Regions from separate parts of the Paenibacillus sp. 79R4 genome, predicted to be linked through region 2. Evidence: a T-box and tRNA genes for the amino acid it is inferred to sense, from the RefSeq annotation. Region 2 holds a T-box; the other holds one or more tRNA genes.
What was found. A T-box is a leader RNA that pairs with one kind of tRNA and senses whether it is charged. The one in region 2 lies ahead of DMN77_RS15110 (valine--tRNA ligase), so its partner is inferred to be a tRNA-Val.
Positions count from the first base shown of each region.

Region 1 (9,337 bases), on a different contig from region 2:
AATGGATCATCAACGTACGCCGTTATTTACTGCACTTAAGCAGCATGCGGCCACTAACCCTGTACAATTCCATATTCCCGGACATAAGAAAGGCCAGGGTATGGATAAAGAGTTTCATGATTTTATTGGCGATAATGCTCTGTCTATTGACTTGATCAATATTGCCCCGCTTGATGATCTCCATCAGCCGTCGGGCGTAATTGAAGAAGCCCAAAACCTTGCAGCCGATGCCTTTGGGGCCGATTATACCTTTTTCTCGGTGCAAGGAACCAGTGGAGCCATCATAACTATGATTTTGTCTGTTTGCTCACCTGGGGATAAGATTATCGTACCAAGAAACATCCATAAATCGATCATGTCGGCGATTATTTTCTCCGGAGCAAAGCCTGTCTTCGTATCCCCGGCTCAGGATGCCAATCTCGGAATCGATCACGGAATTACGACTTCATCGGTACGCAGAGCGCTGCAGAGGCACCCTGACGCCAAGGCGGTATTGGTTATTAATCCGACCTACTATGGGGTCTGCGCCCATCTGAAGGAAATTGTTGACCTGGCTCACAGCTATCATGTTCCCGTTCTCGTGGATGAAGCGCATGGCGTTCATATTCATTTCCATGAGGATTTGCCGATGTCTGCCATGCAAGCTGGAGCGGATATGGCTGCAACCAGCGTTCACAAGCTGGGCGGATCTATGACCCAGAGCTCTGTGCTCAATCTGAACACGAAGAATGGCTATGTGAACCCTCAGCGTGTCCAGACGATTATGAGCATGCTGACCACTACCTCGACTTCTTATGTGTTGCTGGCTTCGCTGGACACAGCGAGAAGAACCCTGGCCCTTCATGGTCACGATTTGGCCGAAGAATCGATTCGATTAGCTGAATATGTTCGCCGCAGCGTGAACGACATTGAAGGCCTGTACAGCTTCGGTCGCGAAATTCTCGGCAGTGAAGCCACCTACGACCTCGATCCTACCAAGGTGACGATTCATGTCCGCCATTTGGGAATCACCGGCTACGAGACGGAAAACTGGCTCAGACAACATTACAAGATAGAAGTCGAGCTTAGCGATATGTACAATATTCTGTGTCTGATTACGCCTGGAGACAGTCAGGAGACGGTTGATACGTTACTGATCGCTCTGCGCGAGCTGTCCAGTTTATATTATAAAGAAGGCAACGCCAACGAATTGATCGTTAAAATACCGGAAATTCCGCAATTATCGCTTATTCCTCGCGACGCTTTCTATGCTGATACCGAGGTGGTTCCGTTTGCGGAGTCAGCTGGCCGAATTATTGCCGAATTTATATATGTCTATCCTCCTGGAATACCGATCCTCTTGCCTGGTGAGGTGATCTCCCAGGACAATATCGATTATATTCAGGATCACGTCTCGGTCGGATTGCCTGTAAAAGGGCCTGAAGACCGTTATATCAAGAACGTTAAAGTGATTGTCGAAGCTGATCCGATTTTCTAAATAAAAGCTTGGGCAGGACTTGAAGGCTGTGGAGGCAGCCTTCAGGGTCCTTTTTTTATCATTCAAAAAAAGAGCTGCCCCGGGCAAAATAAATGCCAAAGACAACTCTTATTTATCTTAAAATTATGCTTCGTCCAATTCGGATACGAGCTGATTGTAAGCTTCTTCTACTTGACTCCACTCATCTTCGTCCTCGATATTGTACAGCACCATTTCTTCATTCTCTTCTTCCATACGCAGAATGATGCCGTCGGCTCCCGGATTGTTGCGTTCAAGCAGCAGGGCATACAGCTTCTCGCCTACGTCAAATGTCTCAACGAGAACCATGTCCACGTCATTCCCATTCTCATCCGTTAGAGTCAACACGAACTCTTCATGCTCGTGGTCATGGTCATGATCATGTCCGCAACCGCATGCTTCGCCGTGCTCGTGATTATGCTCGCTCATTCAAAATACCTCGCTTTTAGTTTAAAGTTATCAACCTTGTGGTATCGTAACACTTTACAGCGGACAGGTCAATTTAGATTACCGGCAAGTCATTTGAGCACATTAACGTTCTTCTCAGAGACTAAGGTGAAGTCCCCTCCACCTGCCGATTTCATGTAAAAGCCGATTTTATATTTTCCGGCATTTTTGAAGTCATAGTTAAAATCCTCAGTTCGGAACCAGAAGTTGTCCTTATGATTAGGAATTTCACTCGTTTGAATGACAGTGGTATTGCCGTCCGGAGAAGTGATAGATACGCGAACTGCCGATATATCGGTCTTTAAATTGTCGACCTGGGTGAATACATTGAACTTCAGCTTCCCGCTCTTGTTGATATCGCCGAAGACCTTGCCATCGGACGTTTGAACCAGAGAGATATGTACATTCGGTTTATAATAATAGACCGTCTTCGCAGAGTCGTCATAATAAATCAACCCTTCTAATTCACGAAGCGGAATATAAGTCTTCCCATCAATGATATAGCTGCCATCATCAAGCTCACGTCCATTCATCAGCAAACGAACTTTCTGAGAAGCTGAATCAGCGAACAGCAGTGAACCTCCCATCAGGGAGAATATAGTAACGAGTATTGCAACTCTTCTCCATTTCATAAATGTTACCCCTCCATAAGATTCATGTTGATGTAAATTTATACTCCAAATTATGAACCAAGTTGCGCTGTTTTCATGAAAGGTTTTTATTTTTTTGAAATTAATTTCGAGCAGGCATTAGAAAATGATATATTAGTACATAGCGCAGCATCAAAATAAAGAGGTGAATAAATATGTCATTAAGCTTGCAAATGCTAGGAACAGGCGGCGCCTTTGCCAAGCAATATTTCAACAATAACGCGCTTCTCAGTACCGAGGAGTTTACGCTGCTGATCGATTGCGGAATTACCGCTCCCATGTCCCTGCATCAAATAGGCAAGACACCGGATGAGATCGACGCGATTCTAATCACCCATATCCATGGAGATCATGTCGGTGGCCTGGAAGAGCTCGCTTTCCGGATGAAATTTCAATACGGGCGTAAGCCGGTCCTCTATATCAGTGAGAAGCTGGTTCAACCTCTTTGGGAAAATACACTTAAGGGCGGATTAACTCAGGAAGGCATCTCTTCGTTGGTGGATGCATTTGAGGTACATACACTAAAAGAAGGAATCCCGTATCCTTTGTCGCCAGATCTAACTGTTGAATTGATTCAGACGCCACACATTCCCGGAAAAGATAGTTATTCGCTATACATCAATCAAGAAATTTTCTATAGCGCGGATATGACGTTCCAACCAGAGTTATTAAGGAAGCTAGTTCGCGAGCGGGGCTGCCGCACCATTTTGCATGAGGTTCAGTTTATCTCGCCTGGGGCGGTGCATACGACGCTGGATGAGCTGCGCAGCCTGCCTGAGGACATTCAGCAGATGATATATCTGATGCATTATGCGGATGATATGGAGAACCACGCTGGTCATACAGGCGCAATGCAATTTCTGCGACAACATGAGATCTATTCATTATAAATATAAGCAGCCGCAGGCATATGCCTGCGGCTGTCATCGTTTCATCGTGGAATTGATTTATTCGAACCTTGGCAATGCGTCCAAATTGTTGGTCGGGTCGCCATCCGCGTCTCCGCGAATGTACATTTCTCCGTCCCTTCCTTTGAATACATTGACCCCTGCAATAGCTCCGGCTTTCACTTCCTGCAGCGCCTGCTCATAATCAAGAACCCGGCCGCTGGAGGTTTTGAAGGCGGTAAGATCACCGTCTCCATTTTTCTGAACTGCAATAAAGGTCTCGCGTGTATTCATTTCCATGGTACACTCACATCTCCTCTTCATTGTTTCCCTTCACAGGGCTCCCGTGAGAGGGATGTGTATAGTTTGTCCCAAATTGCGGAATGTATGAGAATTAGAGCTCCAACGATTTCTCCATTCTGACATGAGGTATGTTCGCATCAAGGAACGTCTCCGTAGAGGTCGTCACATAACCCAGCTTCTGATAGAAGGCTTCTGCCTGACACTGTGCATCCAGCACAGATCTCGTCAATCCCAGTTCACGGGCCAGTTCCTCCATAGCAAGCAGCAGCACCCTGCCAATTCCTTGTGAACGGAAGTCTTTACGAACTGCGATCCGCTGCATTTTTGCCGCATTATCCTTGTAATAAATGAGACGACCTGTAGCGGCATATACTCCGTCAACATCGATAAGAATGTGGTGAGCATCCGGTCCAATTACATCATATTCATCAATTTCCAGTTCCTCCGGAACCTTCTGCTCCTGCACGAATACCTCTTTTCGAATATTGCAGGCTTCTTCCAACTGTTCTTCTGTCTTTACGGGTACAATTACAGCAGCCATTCCTATCCCTCCCATATTCATAAATCTCTATTGTGCGTAATTAAAATAAAAACTTGCATCATTATACAAAAATTTTATTTTAATGTATAGTTGGGGTAATACTTGGAGAGAAGGAGCTGTTAAATCAGTGTACGGACTAACGATTGGGGCGGCAATTCTCATTTCTGTTCTTCTGATTGTCCCGATGTTCTATGTTACCAAGAAGGGGTATTCGCGCAGATGGGAAGATGAGTAAGCAGGTCCAAGTCAGGGTTCCGTGGAGTATACCTCTTTCTGAACAGCTGGAGCGTAGACACCGTCAGATATAGAAGAGCTGGACCACCATGGAGCCTTGGCTTGCCTATCCATCGTCTTCTGGCTGGCTGACAGGCCACAGCCCGTTAGGGTCAAAGGGATTGCCGTCAATAAAACCATCCTAAGCAGTTTGCTCCAGTGAAACTTAAGCCACGATTGATTGCATTTCATTTGTACACTACCCCCGTTCGGATTATAGTCATATCTATATAATCTCCAATAAATGGAGATTATATAATGATTAAACCTCTGAAATGACTATTCCAAGCTGCAAGGAGTTTTGATGCAACAAAAAAACCGGCGCTAATGCACCGGATGAGCTTATTTGATTCGTTTCAGTTCAGCTTCCTGCTGGATTGAGCGTGCAGAGAGCAGTTCGATGATATTATGCTGATTCTCCAGGACAGTTTCCATTTTCATAACGCGTTCATTGGTGTCCAGCACCGCGCGTTTAATTAATTGCTGATCCTCTTTGATTTCTTTAACATCCTGTTTGATGCCAATTATGTCTTGCTTGATTCCGGTTATGTCTTGCTTCATGAGCGCTTGATCTTCTTTGATGCCCTGTATATCTTGCTTCATGAGGCTTTGATCGTCCTTGATGCTTTGTATATCTTGCTTCATGAAGCTTTGTTCGTCCTTGATGCCTCGAATATCTTGCTTCATGAGGCTTTGTTCATCTTTGATACCTCGTATGTCTTGCTTCATGAGGCTTTGTTCATCTTTGATACCTCGTATGTCTTGCTTCATGAGCGCTTGGTCTTCTTCAATCCCTGACAGGCGTTGATGAATACCAACAAGGGTTTGATCGACAGAATCAAATCGCTTCCCAAACTGATTCATAAGAACTTCCAGCATTTCCTTCATATCTTTATCCAAACCCTCGTCCCCCTCACGCCATGCTAGCACATATTTTATCAAAAAATAGCAGCTTATTCTAGTTGGGAATTGTAGAACTTTGCTTCATTATTCATACAAAAATAGTTTGACATCATTGGCCCTTCCTGATAAGATAAATTTTGTCTTCACTTATAATATGATCTGTTAGCTCAGCTGGGAGAGCACTATCTTGACAGGGTAGGGGTCAGTGGTTCGAGCCCACTACAGATCATCACTGAGAGTCCTTGCGCAGCAAGGGCTCTTCTGTTTTTCTAACATAACTACGAAAGCCTCATTGGGGGACACTTGGGGGAGACACTACTTGATTTTTCGATTCCCCCATCATATACTTACAATAATTGTGTTTTTGAAAGGAGGTGGGGAGAGTGGATCGCAAATTTGCGTGGAATCAATTGAGCCTGCTGCCAATGGCAGTTTTTGGCATTACTCATGAGTCATTTCGCAACGGGATACGTCTGTCCATTTTTAGAAACTCGATATCCATTACAAATTGCGAAATGCCGCTCCTCCCTTAACCTCACGGACTTGTAATACGTGTGTGTTTCTAAGAAGGCTGCAGGTTTTTCCTGCAGCCTTCTTTTTTACTTCGGCAGGCAGCAGCGGCATAGGTCGAAGGAGAACTTAATCATGATGATTCAAAGTCAACATATTCAAAAATATTACGGTGCCGAACTGGTGCTTATCGATGTATCCTTTGAGATCAAAGAAGGCGAGAAAGTAGGCTTGATTGGCCGTAACGGAAGCGGCAAGACAACGCTGATGAAGCTGATCTCCGGAAGTGATGCGCCGGATCAAGGCACCCTGTCGATTCGTAGAAATGCCCGAATCGGCGCCTTGGCGCAAATCCCGGATTACGGGAATGGCGAGACGGTCTATCATATACTTCAGTCAGCTTTTCATAGCTTGTTGGAGATAAAGGATGAAATGCAGCGGCTGGAAGCCGAGATGTCCGCCTCAGACGCAGTCAGGCAGCCCTCCAGACTTGAGGCCCTGCTAGAGCAATATGGGCAAAAGCAGGATGAGTTCGAACGTGGCCGCGGTTACGAAATAGAAGCTTCAATCGATCGGGTCACCGCTGGCCTGGGTATCCCGGTGGAGCAATATCACCGTCCCTTCTCTACCTTATCCGGCGGCGAGAAGACAAAGATTGGCCTGGCCGTAATCTTGCTGCAGAATCCGGATATTCTGCTGCTCGATGAACCCACCAACCATCTGGATATGGCGGCTATTGAATGGTTGGAATCATTCCTTGTCACTTATAACGGTACAGCCATCATCACTTCGCACGACCGTTATTTTCTCGATGCGGTTGCCGCCAAGATCATTGAGATTGAAGATGGCGAAGCTATCACTTATCATTGCAATTATAGCAAGTATAAGGAAGAGAAAGAAGCAAGACTGCTGCTGCAATTTGCAGAATACCAGGAGCAACAGAAGAAAATCCAAAAAATGAAGGAAACGATCAAGCAGTTAATTGAATGGGGCAACCGCTCCAATCCGCCAAACCCCGGCTTCCATCGCCGGGCCGCCTCGATGCAAAAGGCGTTGGACCGGATGATCAAGCTGAAAAGACCTATTCTGGAACGTAAACGCATTGATCTGCAGTTGCAGCAATCCGACCGTTCCGGCAAGGATGCACTCGTATTAACCGGGGTTGGCAAATCCATCGAAGATCGGCAATTGTACAGCGAAATAACGCATACGCTTCGCTATGGAGAGACAGCAGCGCTTATCGGCAGCAATGGTTCAGGTAAAAGTACTTTGCTTAAATCTATTCTCGGTATGACTGAGTCTGATACAGGCGAGATACGCCTCGGCTCAAGAACTGAGACAGGTTATTTAGCTCAGGAGTCCGCTCCATCCGATCTGAAGCTGACCGTGCTGGATTACTTCCGCTCCGAGATTGGAATGGAAACAGGGGAAGCCAGAAACCAGCTATCCCGCTTCCTCTTCTACGGGGCCGATGTATTCAAGCAAGTTTGTAATCTATCCGGCGGAGAGTGGACGCGGCTACGACTAGCTATTTTAATGTATCGCAAGCCTAATCTGCTGCTGCTTGATGAACCGACGAACCATCTTGATATCGACTCGCGAGAAGCGTTGGAGGATGCTCTGGAAGAATTCCCTGGCACTGTGCTGGCCGTATCCCATGACCGCTATTTCATTAACAAAATCGCAAGGCAGGTTTGGGCTCTTGATAACGGACGAATGACCGTGACGCTTGGGAACTTTGAGGACTACAAAAGTGAACTGGAAAGAAAAAAATCTTTGACCCTCAACTATGCTTCAACAACTGAACCTGCTGAAACGAAAGCCGCAAGCCCAATCCCGAATTCGACAGCAAAGCTACAGCAATCGAAGCTGCCAGCCAAAGCGATGGAAACTTCGTCAAGACCTAATCCGTCCACGATTCAAAAGATGGAGCGTGATATCGCCGAACTGGAACAGACACTGCAGTTCATCCATGCAGCAATGCTGGAACCGGAAACGGCTTGCGATGCCGATCAACTATCCGACCTTCAGACTCGGCAAAATGAGATTCAGCAGATTTTGGATGGGTTAATCGAAAATTATATTGCCATGTTTGAAAACGGTGAATAAATCGGATCAAATTGAGAGGTTGTTATACAAATGAGTTCAATCGCATTCCACTTACATGCCGATGACCCGCGGGTCCAATCGCTATCAAAGGCGGATTCCCGTATGGGTGCTTTAATTACTTTGATTGGCGAGGTAAAGACGAACACCCAGGAGCCGCATTTTGCCTCGATAGCTCGATCGATCATCAGTCAGCAAATTTCTGTCAAAGCAGCTGCAACGATCCGCAGCCGGGTGATCGAGCTGGCCGGGGAATTGTCCCCGGCCGCCCTCTCAGCTCCAAGCGATAAGGAACTTCGTGCCGCTGGACTCTCTACCGCCAAAGTCGCGTATATCCGCGATCTATGCGATAAGGTATTAACCGGAGAGGTCGACCTGGAACGGCTTCAGGATCTCAGTGATGAAGAAGCTACAGCTAAGCTCGTCTCGATCAAAGGGATCGGCAAATGGACGGCGGAAATGTTCCTGATCTTCGGACTTGGGCGTGAGAATATTGTCTCTATTGGCGATGCCGGGCTGCAACGTGCCGCCAGATGGCTGCATAATCTGGAAGAACGGTCAGACCGCAAGTACCTGCAACAGGTTGCGCATATTTGGGAGCCTTACGGCTCCATTGCTTCGATCTATCTGTGGGAAGCGATTAATACAGGGCATGTGGATTCGGGCCAGATGCTGGAAGAACGAATCAGCCATGCCCGCCTCTAATGGGTATATTCTCTACGTTTGCTTCACGTCACACCGTGTCATCACAGGATTTTTGATACGGTGTGTTTTTAATTCGCATTATCCTTAAGTACTTACCCTCCCTACCGCCTGTTCCACTTCCATTACGGCTTCATCCAGGCTGCATACATATACGCCGATATTCCTCATCTCCTTTATTCCCTGCTCATAGACCTGGGACATCGCATCAGCTACCATAACGACGCGAAAATCCCGTTCGCTAGCTTCATACATCGAAGTTCTCGGACAATTGGGGAAATTGCAGCCTGTAAAAAGAATCGTGTCGATCCCCCGCTCCCTGAGAAATTGCTCAAGGGAAGTGTTATAAAAGGCGCCCCAACGCGGCTTGTACATGATCCATTCCCGCTCATCTATCACTTGAAATTCCCCTTGAAGCAGTCGTTCGGAATCCAGTCCGCAATAATCAGGCGAGCGAATTGAACTGGCCAGCTCCGCTCCCTCTGTATCCGGGACAACGACTCGCAGGCCTTGCTCAACA
Region 1 covers NZ_QJOT01000014.1:23,861-33,197, forward strand. The annotation lists gene DMN77_RS18210 (aminotransferase class I/II-fold pyridoxal phosphate-dependent enzyme) at 2-1,477, shown strand; gene DMN77_RS18215 (DUF1292 domain-containing protein) at 1,601-1,924, opposite strand; gene DMN77_RS18220 (copper amine oxidase) at 2,014-2,574, opposite strand; gene DMN77_RS18225 (MBL fold metallo-hydrolase) at 2,748-3,482, shown strand; gene DMN77_RS18230 (DUF3892 domain-containing protein) at 3,540-3,779, opposite strand; gene DMN77_RS18235 (GNAT family N-acetyltransferase) at 3,874-4,323, opposite strand; gene DMN77_RS24015 (hypothetical protein) at 4,939-5,496, opposite strand; tRNA gene DMN77_RS18245 (tRNA-Val) at 5,656-5,728, shown strand; gene DMN77_RS24305 (RAxF-45 family protein) at 5,925-6,032, shown strand; gene abc-f (ribosomal protection-like ABC-F family protein) at 6,052-8,118, shown strand; gene DMN77_RS18255 (DNA-3-methyladenine glycosylase family protein) at 8,149-8,820, shown strand; gene DMN77_RS18260 (cysteine hydrolase family protein) at 8,905-9,337, opposite strand, start outside.
Region 1: it has a tRNA-Val gene. The T-box ahead of DMN77_RS15110 (valine--tRNA ligase) is inferred to sense a tRNA for this amino acid. The anticodon was not compared.

Region 2 (9,337 bases):
TTATGTTTTACTTCGTGATCAAAAGAGACTTTTTGAACAACCTTTTAAGGGGATGTGGGTCATATTCGGATTTGCTAAAAAAGGAGGTAGTTGTTCTTGGTAGATCATTCCTACGGCCTGCGTTTTGATATTTACGAGCGCGTCCATCTATCCGAAGATGTGATCGGCATCGAGGAACTGGAGGAGATTGAACTTTTTCCGAAAATCCAAGTATATCCCGGTGATGAATATGCAGCTCTGCGCGGTCATTTATTGTTGTCAGGCCTTTATCGCGGTGAGGGAGAGAGTCGGGAGCTGGAGCATTGGATCCCTGTTGAGATTACGATTCCACTCAGTCGGGTTAACAAGCTAGAGGAGATTACAGTAGAAATCGAAAATTTTGACGTAGATCTGCTTAGCGCTCGCAGCTTGAATATTACGGGAGTTCTGTCTTTGCAGGGAATTGAGACGGCCACTATGCGTTCCGAGGCGGAAGAATGGATGGACAGGGAGTATGTTGCCGCGCACGAACCGGTTATTGGAACGGGAGAAGTGGGGGAGGCTCAGTCCCAGCAGGACAATTATTCGTATCAGGTACCAGAGGTTTCGGTAGATCATTCATATGTTGCACAGGAGGCTTTCCCATCCGCACAGCAGTACGGGGCCCGCGAGCAGCACGAAGAACAGAATGAAGAGACGTTGTCATGGTTAGACTCAGCTCCCTTATTGACACCGACATTTACAGCGGACAAGGGGCTTAATGAGGGAGAGCCGTCATTGGAGGCTGCGCAGTGGGAAGATTCAGAGGCAGAGGAGCCTAATGCGGCGGTATGGTCTGAAGATCAAGAGCAAGTGAATGCCCATTCCGAACGAGCGGATGAGGCGGAAGCTGTGTTGAAGACAGATAGCTATGCGGAGGCTGAAGTGGAGGATGTGACCGCGGAGGTTGAAGAAGCAGAGGCTGTAGAAGTATTCGAGGAAAGTGTTCAACAGGAGAAGGAAGAAGGAGCGCATGCGCAGGAAGAGAAGAAGGAGCTGAAGGTTGCCTTTGGCAGCAAGGATCGCGATGAAGGCTTTGGCATCAGCAAGCTATTGCACAACCGTCCGGAGAAGGATGGTGGTGTAGAGTACTTCGAAGAAGAAATTGTTATTCCTGATCAGGAAGAGGGAGAAGAAGTCCGCTGGAAGAGCCTGTTCCTGGGCAATACCGAGGATCAGACTCCGTTCCGCAAGGTTCGCCTCGTGATTGTACAACGGGAAGAGACGCTGGATGATATCGCGGAGCGCTATCAGCTTAGCACGCGCGAACTCCAACTGTACAACCGACTGTCCGAGCATGATCTGGCGGAAGGACAAGTGTTATATATCCCTTGATATTATATTGAGGCTCCCCTTACAGCGCGGTGCATTGCTGCATGACGGCGGCTATGCATAGGCAGGTGAAGGAGCGTTTGCAAGGACTATCCAGAGGACCGTTATGGTCAGTCTGGATAGTCCTTTTCTTTATGCTTCAGCCAACTTCAACTTCTAACGGAACGTACAGACGCTATTTGGGCAAATAAGCTGCGATATAAAACGTAACGGAACTGAGTGCGCTTATTTGGTGGAAATTCTGCTCTAATGGGCTGATTTGAGGCAAATAGAGAACCGTATTTCCGTTAAAATTTCAAATCGCTCAATATGGTAGAAATAAGGGCTGTCATTTCCGTTAAAGCGGATTGAGAGGTTAAGGGAGTAGCTAAGAGCCAAATGATAATATATTGAGGCTCCCCTTACAGCGCGCGGTGCATTGCTGCATGACGGCGGTCATGCATAGGCAGGTGGAGGAGTGTTTGCAAGGACTATCCAGAGAACCGTTAAGGTCCAGTCTAAATGGTCCTTTTCTTTATGCTTCAGCCAACTTCAACTTCTAACGGAACGTGCAGACGCTATTTGGGCAAATAGGCTGTAATGTAAAACGTAACGGAACTGAGTACGCTTATTTGGTGGAAATTCTGCTCTAATGGGCTGATTTGAGGCAAATAGAGAACCATATTTCCGTTAAAATTTTAAATCGCTCGATATGGTGAAAATAAGGGCTGTCATTTCCGTTAAAAGCGGATTTGGAGATTAAGGGACAAGATGAATTAGAGAACAGCAGAGTACAGCTCGGGGAATAGCTAGAGAGTAGCGGGAGAACAGTTAAAGAGGCAGTTTGGGAAATGCTAGAGAGTAGTTGAGAACGCTAAAGAGGCAGTTCGGGGAACAAAGAGAGGGCAGATAAGGAACAAATAAGTGCAGAGGTAAGGAAAAGCTAGAGAGCAGTTGGGAACAACTCGGGGGGCATCATAGGGAATGTAGGTAAAGCTATGGAACAGCTAAAGAGTAGCTAAAGAGTACTAAAGAGTACTAAAGAGTACTAAAGAGTACTAAAGAGTAGCTAAAGAGTACTAAAGAGTAGCTAAAGAGTAGCTAAAGAGGCAGCTTGAGGAACTGGTAGGGCGTAGCAAGGGAACAACTAATGGCAGAAGTAAGGAAGAGCTAGAGAGCAGTTAAGGAGGAGATAGAAGCGCTGGTAATACTATGGGAACATCTAAAAAGCAACTAAAGAGCAACTAAAGGGTCTCAAAAAAGCTTAAGAGGTAGTTTGGAGGATAGATAGGGAGTAGTTAGGAACAACTATGCAGAGGTCACCTAGAAAACAGCTGAGGAGCAGATCAGGGAATAGCTCACTAACCGCTAGGAGGCGGAGCTAAGAAACAGTCATAACCTTGGAGATGCTCGAGGAACAGATAGGTAGTAACGAAGGAACAGCTAAGAACAGCCAAAGAACAGCCAAAGAAAACATCTAAGAACCAGCGAGAGACAAGGTGGGCTAATTGTGCGTTTGTCATATTGACTCACAGCCTCATCCACGTTATGATAATATAGATTTTACAAAGTTATGCTATTTCTTATTTTCTAAGACACCTATTGTTATCAAAATAAGATTTTCTGAACACACTAATGTAAAGACTTGGAACGGGAAGAGTAGGAAGTGAGCCCTTCAGAGAGCGGAGTTGTATCGCTGGAAGATTCCGCAGGATACTGCTATCCGAAGTCGCCCGGGAGTCGTCCGTTTGAACTGGTGATGTCTCACCTTTAGAGCGGGCCGGTTGCAGCCGTTATCTGTATAAGTGTCGCAAGCGACAAGCTGTGCTTGACTGCATGGCGAGGCGAAATCCAGCAGCTTGCGAAACAAAGGTGGTACCGCGAAAGATAAAGCCTTTCGTCCTTTGAGACGAGAGGCTTTTTGTGTTTTCTGCCGTCGCGAATCATTACGGGCTTCTTGAATTTATTGGCCTGAATTCGCCTAGGCAATGCTGAATTGTTAATGGAGGTTGAAGCAAAATGACAGAAAACCAAGCATCACCAACTACGGCAGAGATGCCAACGACTTATGATCCGAAAGCTGCGGAGAACAAATGGTACCGCTACTGGATGGAGAATGAGTTCTTCAAAGCGGGCATGCGGCCTGAAGCCGAGCCTTTTACGATCGTAATTCCACCGCCTAACGTAACGGGTATGCTGCATATTGGACATGCGCTTGACTTCACGCTGCAGGATATTCTGATCCGTACCAAGCGGATGCAGGGCTATGACGCCTTATGGCTGCCGGGCTCGGACCATGCGGGAATCGCGACGCAGACCAAAGTGGAGCAAAAACTGCGTGAGCAAGGGATAAGCCGCTATGATCTAGGCCGTGAGAAGTTCCTTGAGAAAGTGTGGGAATGGAAGGAGCAGTATGCGAATACGATCCATGAACAATGGGCCAAAATGGGTCTGTCGCTTGACTATTCCCGCGAGCGGTTTACGCTAGATGAAGGTCTGTCTCAGGCGGTTCGCGAAGTATTCGTGAAGCTGTATGAGAAGGGTCTGATTTATAAAGGCAGATATATCATCAACTGGGACCCGGTTGCTCGTACGGCATTGTCCGATATTGAAGTCGAGTACAAGGAAGTTAACGGACATTTGTATCATCTTCAATATCCGCTTAAGGATGGGGACGGATATATTACGGTTGCCACGACACGTCCGGAGACGATGCTCGGCGATACAGCAGTCGCTGTTCATCCTAAGGATGAGCGCTACAGCCACTTGATCGGCAAATCGCTGCTTCTGCCGATTGTGAACCGCGAAATTCCGATCATCGCTGATGATTATGTTGACAAGGAATTCGGTAGTGGCGCAGTTAAGATCACCCCGGCTCATGATCCGAATGACTTCGAGGTAGGGCAACGCCATGATCTGCCGCAGATTATCGTCATGGACGAGAGCGGTAAGATGAACGATGCGGCTGGCAAGTATGTGGGCCTGGATCGCAGTGAATGCCGCAAGCAGATCGTGAAGGATTTGCAGGATATGGGCGTATTGATTAGAATTGAGGATCACCTGCATCAGGTAGGCCATAGTGAACGGACCGGGGCAGTTATAGAGCCTTATCTGTCCATGCAATGGTTCGTCAAAATGAAGCCGCTCGCTGAAGCTGCAATTGCAGAGCAAAACTCGGGCAAAGGTGTAGAATTCATTCCGGAACGGTTCGAGAAAACCTATCTGCAATGGATCGAGAATGTTCGCGACTGGTGTATTTCCAGACAATTATGGTGGGGACATCGTATTCCGGCCTGGTATAGCGAAGAGACCGGAGAGATGGTTGTTGCCCGCAGCGAGGAAGAAGCCCGCGCCAAGCTCGGACGGGATGACCTTAAACAGGATGAGGATGTACTGGATACATGGTTCAGCTCTGCCTTGTGGCCGTTCTCGACGCTAGGTTGGCCAAATGAGGAGAGCGAGGATTTCAAACGCTACTTCCCAACGGACGTACTGGTTACCGGATATGATATTATTTATTTCTGGGTAGCCCGTATGATCTTTACCTCGCTTGATTTCACAGGCAAGATGCCCTTTAAACATGTATTAATGCATGGTCTTGTTCGCGATAGCGAGGGCAAGAAGATGTCCAAATCCCTGGGCAATGGGGTAGACCCGCTTGACATTATCGAGAGATACGGCGCGGATGCAATGCGCTATATGATCTCGACGGGCAGTACGCCGGGTCAGGATGTTCGCTTCCATTGGGAACGTGTAGAACAAGCGCGCAATTTTGCCAATAAGATATGGAATGCCTCGCGCTTCGCTCTGATGAACATGGAAGGAGTGTCCTATGAGGACATCGACATTAGCGGTGACCTTTCAACTTCGGATCGCTGGATTTTGCATCGGTTTAATGAGACGGCTCGGGATGTGACGCGTCTTATCGATTCCTATGAATTTGGCGAAACCGGTCGTGTATTGTACAATTTCATCTGGGATGATCTTTGCGACTGGTATATTGAATTCGCGAAGCTGAGCTTCTATGGCGAAGACGCGGATGCCAAGCGCAAGACCCAATCGGTGCTTGCTTATGTGCTCGATCGCACGCTGAGACTGATCCATCCGTTCATGCCGTATATTTCCGAGGAAATATGGCAGCATTTGCCGCACAATGGCGATACGATTACTTTGGCTGAATGGCCTAAGTATGACCCTGCCCTGGAAGCACCTGATGCAGTTCAGGAAATGAATCTACTGATCGATATTATTCGCTCGGTCCGCAACATTCGTGCTGAAGTGAACGTACCGATGAGCAAAAAAATCGAGCTGATCGTTAAGCCGAGCTCCGCTGAGTTGCTTGACATCCTTAACCGTAACGAGCACTATGTTCGCCGGTTCTGTAACACGTCGGATTACGAAGCATCGCTAACGGTAGAAGCGCCGGATAAAGCAATGACCGCGATTGTCACAGGAGCGGAATTATATCTGCCGCTGGCCGGCCTGATCGATATCAGCCAGGAAATCGCTCGTCTGGAAAAAGAAATCGACCATTTGAATAAAGAAGTAGAACGTGTGGAGAAGAAATTGTCTAATCAAGGTTTTGTCGCTAAAGCACCTGCCAAGGTGATTGAAGAAGAGCGTGCCAAGATGGATGATTACTCTGCCAAACGCGACAAGGTGCTTGCACGAATCAATGAATTAAAAGCCTAGTGCCAAATTGCCTCTACGTCCTAGAAATAGAACAATCGGATTGTTATCAGAGGTAACAGTCCGATTGTTCTGCGCTGAGGCGTTAAGGACTTGGATCAGGGAACAGGCATTCTGCAATCGATAATTTAACGATATGAGGTTGTTCAAAAAGTTCCGGTTTGACAAGAAAACCAATCGATGTCATTCAAGGATAAGCGACTGCGACGCCAAGGCAGATCTTCTTGTGATATAAAATTTCATCAGCTGCGCTGATAACTGATAAATTCTATATCTAACACGAATCCAATCCGGAAGTGGAATCGCATGGATCTGAACCTGAATTCAGCCGGGCTTAAGCAGAGGCTTGCGAAGTCATGTTTCCAACAGAAACGTCTCAGGCGTGCTTGTACAAGCTATAAGCATACGTTTCAGGATTCGTTTTCTTCAGAAACTTGCAGCTCTGCTCCCTTGCTTCTGGTATTATCCAACTGAGGCGTTTCGAAGAAACGAATACCGAATGGATGAGCTTGGTGCTGAAATCCGACCTTTTTTGAACATGCACTATATATGTTTGGACTACCTCTATATCTATATAAATCATAGACGAAGGTGAATTTCATGGGGGCTCATACTGAGAAAGGAAACAAGCGATCTCTACAGGATTATAACGAAGCGGTAGAATGGATTAATGGGCTAATTGCGTTCGGGATCCGTCCCGGACTGGGGCGTATTGAGCTCATGATGGAACGTCTGGGCAATCCGCAGCGCAAGCTGAAATTTATCCATGTTGCCGGGACGAACGGCAAGGGTTCTTCATGCGCTTTTTTAACAGCTGCGCTAATGAAGGCCGGTTTTGATGTTGGGACCTTTACTTCTCCTTATATCACCAAGTTTACGAATCGATTTCAATTTAATGGTCAGGACATTCCGGAGGCTACTCTGGTATCATTATCGAATCGGATTCTGCCTCTTGTAGAGGAAATTGCCGATTCAGAGCTAGGTTCGCCAACGATGTTCGAGGTAAGTACAGCGATTGCGATTTTATATTTTGCAGAAGAATGTTATCCTGATGTCGTAGTATGGGAGACAGGTCTCGGGGGAAGGATGGATGTAACAAATATTGTTACGCCTATCGTCTCCTTGATTACAAATATCGGCATGGACCATACCGATGTATTAGGCGATACTATAGAGCAGATTGCCAGGGAAAAGGCCGGGATCATCAAGCCCGGTGTTCCTGTCGTGAGTTGTGCAGAACAGCCGGAAGCGATCGAAGTGCTGCGCCAGACAGCTCAAGAGCAGCGTTCTACCCTATACTTGCTTGGAGAACAGTTCACCTATGAACGGCTGGAGGGTGATGATCATGAGCAATCCATGGACTTTCAAGGTCCGTTCCGGGAGCTTGTACTGAAGCTCTCGCTGCTTGGTGAACATCAATGCAAGAACGCGGCCGGGGTCATGATGGTGCTTGAGGTGCTTCGTCAGTATATGGCTTTTGTGCTGGAGGATGAAGCGGTTCTGTCCGGCTTTCGCAGTACGGCTTGGGCGGGAAGATTGGAGCAGGTGAACAGCGAGCCTCGTATTGTGCTCGATGGAGCGCATAACCCGGAAGGAGCTCAAATGTTAGCCAGGAGCATTCCGGACATCTATAAGTATCGCAAGCTGAATTTGATGATGGGCATGCTGGCAAATAAGCATCATCGTGGCTACTTGGAGCATATATTACCAATAGTGGATACGCTTATTTTGACCGAGCCTGATTTTCGTAAGAAAATGGATGTGGAGGCGCTCCATAGTATTGTGGAGCAGCTTAAAGAAACGAAAGCAAAAGAAAACTTGGAAATTATCGTAGAACGCGACTGGAAAAAGGCTTTAGAGCTGTTGATGTCGCGGACGGAACGGGAGGATTTAGGAGTGGTTACAGGTACGTTGTACATGATTTCTGACGTACGCGCGACTCTCTTACATCACACCGATTCTGAAAAAGGCTGGTGACCATATTGTTAAATACTAGAGAACAACATGTACATTTTATAGGTATCGGCGGTTACGGAATGAGCGCCATCGCCCGTGTAATGCTGGAGATGGGCTATACGGTAACCGGTTCGGATGTAGCTTCCCAGGAATTGATCGAGAAGCTGAAGGCGAAGGGAGCCAAGGTCTATATCGGCCATACGGCTGAGCAGGTTGACGGCGCCGATCTGGTCGTATATTCGACAGCTCTCCCGAAGGACAATGTAGAACGGGTTGAAGCGCAGGAACGCGGTATCCCGGTTCTGCATCGTTCACAAATGCTGGCCCGTCTGCTTAATGAACGGACAGGAGTAGCGGTGGCCGGAGCGCACGGAAAAACGACGACTTCATCGATGATCGCACTTGTGATGGAGCAATGTGGAATCGATCCAACCTATATTATTGGCGGAGAAATCCTGGATATCGGTACAAATGCCAAGGCAGGACAAGGAAAATACGTCGTTGCCGAGGCGGACGAGAGCGATGGTTCTTTTCTTCAATACCATCCTTCGCTAGGAATTGTAACAAATATTGAGGCGGATCATCTGGAGAATTACGGCGGAGATTTCGGACGTCTCAAAGAAGCATACGTCCAATTCCTTAATCAGATTAAACCGGACGGGGCAGCCATCGTCTGCGGCGATGATGATATTCTGGGCGAATTACTGCCTAAGCTGAATTGCAATATCATCACTTATGGAATTGACTCGGTTTGCGATTATAACGCTGAGGATATGGAGCTTGGCGATCGATATGTGTCGTATACTATGAAGCGCGGCGACGAAAAGCTCGGAACGGTAGAGCTGTCGGTTCCGGGTAAGCATAATGTGTATAACTCCATGGCGGCGGTTATTGTTTGCCTGGAGGCAGGGGTTCCATTTGCGGAGATCGCAGCAGCGATCAAGCAATTTCATGGGGCCAAGCGCCGTTTTCAGGTTCTTGGCGATAGCAAAGACATCCTCATTATCGATGATTATGCCCACCATCCGACAGAGATCGAAGCCACGATCGCTGCCGCTAAAGCGACCGGCAAGCGGATTATCGCTGTGTTCCAGCCGCAGCGCTATACGCGAACCTTTTTCCTGCTGGATGCCTTTAGCAGAGCCTTTGGTGGTGCGGATGAGGTGATCATTACCGACATTTATTCACCTGCCGGAGAGAAGCAGATTGAGGGAATCAACTCCTCGAAGCTGGTCGAATTAATTAAGGAGAACAGCAATGCGGGGGCAAGATATTTGCCTGCGAAGCAGGATGTTGTTGCCGATCTGGAGGACCGGCTGCAACCCGGGGATCTTGTGCTGACCATGGGGGCTGGCGATATCTG
Region 2 covers NZ_QJOT01000009.1:231,462-240,798, forward strand. The annotation lists gene DMN77_RS15105 (LysM peptidoglycan-binding domain-containing protein) at 97-1,353, shown strand; T-box leader at 2,967-3,237, shown strand; gene DMN77_RS15110 (valine--tRNA ligase) at 3,349-6,021, shown strand; gene DMN77_RS15115 (bifunctional folylpolyglutamate synthase/dihydrofolate synthase) at 6,619-7,995, shown strand; gene murC (UDP-N-acetylmuramate--L-alanine ligase) at 8,001-9,337, shown strand, end outside.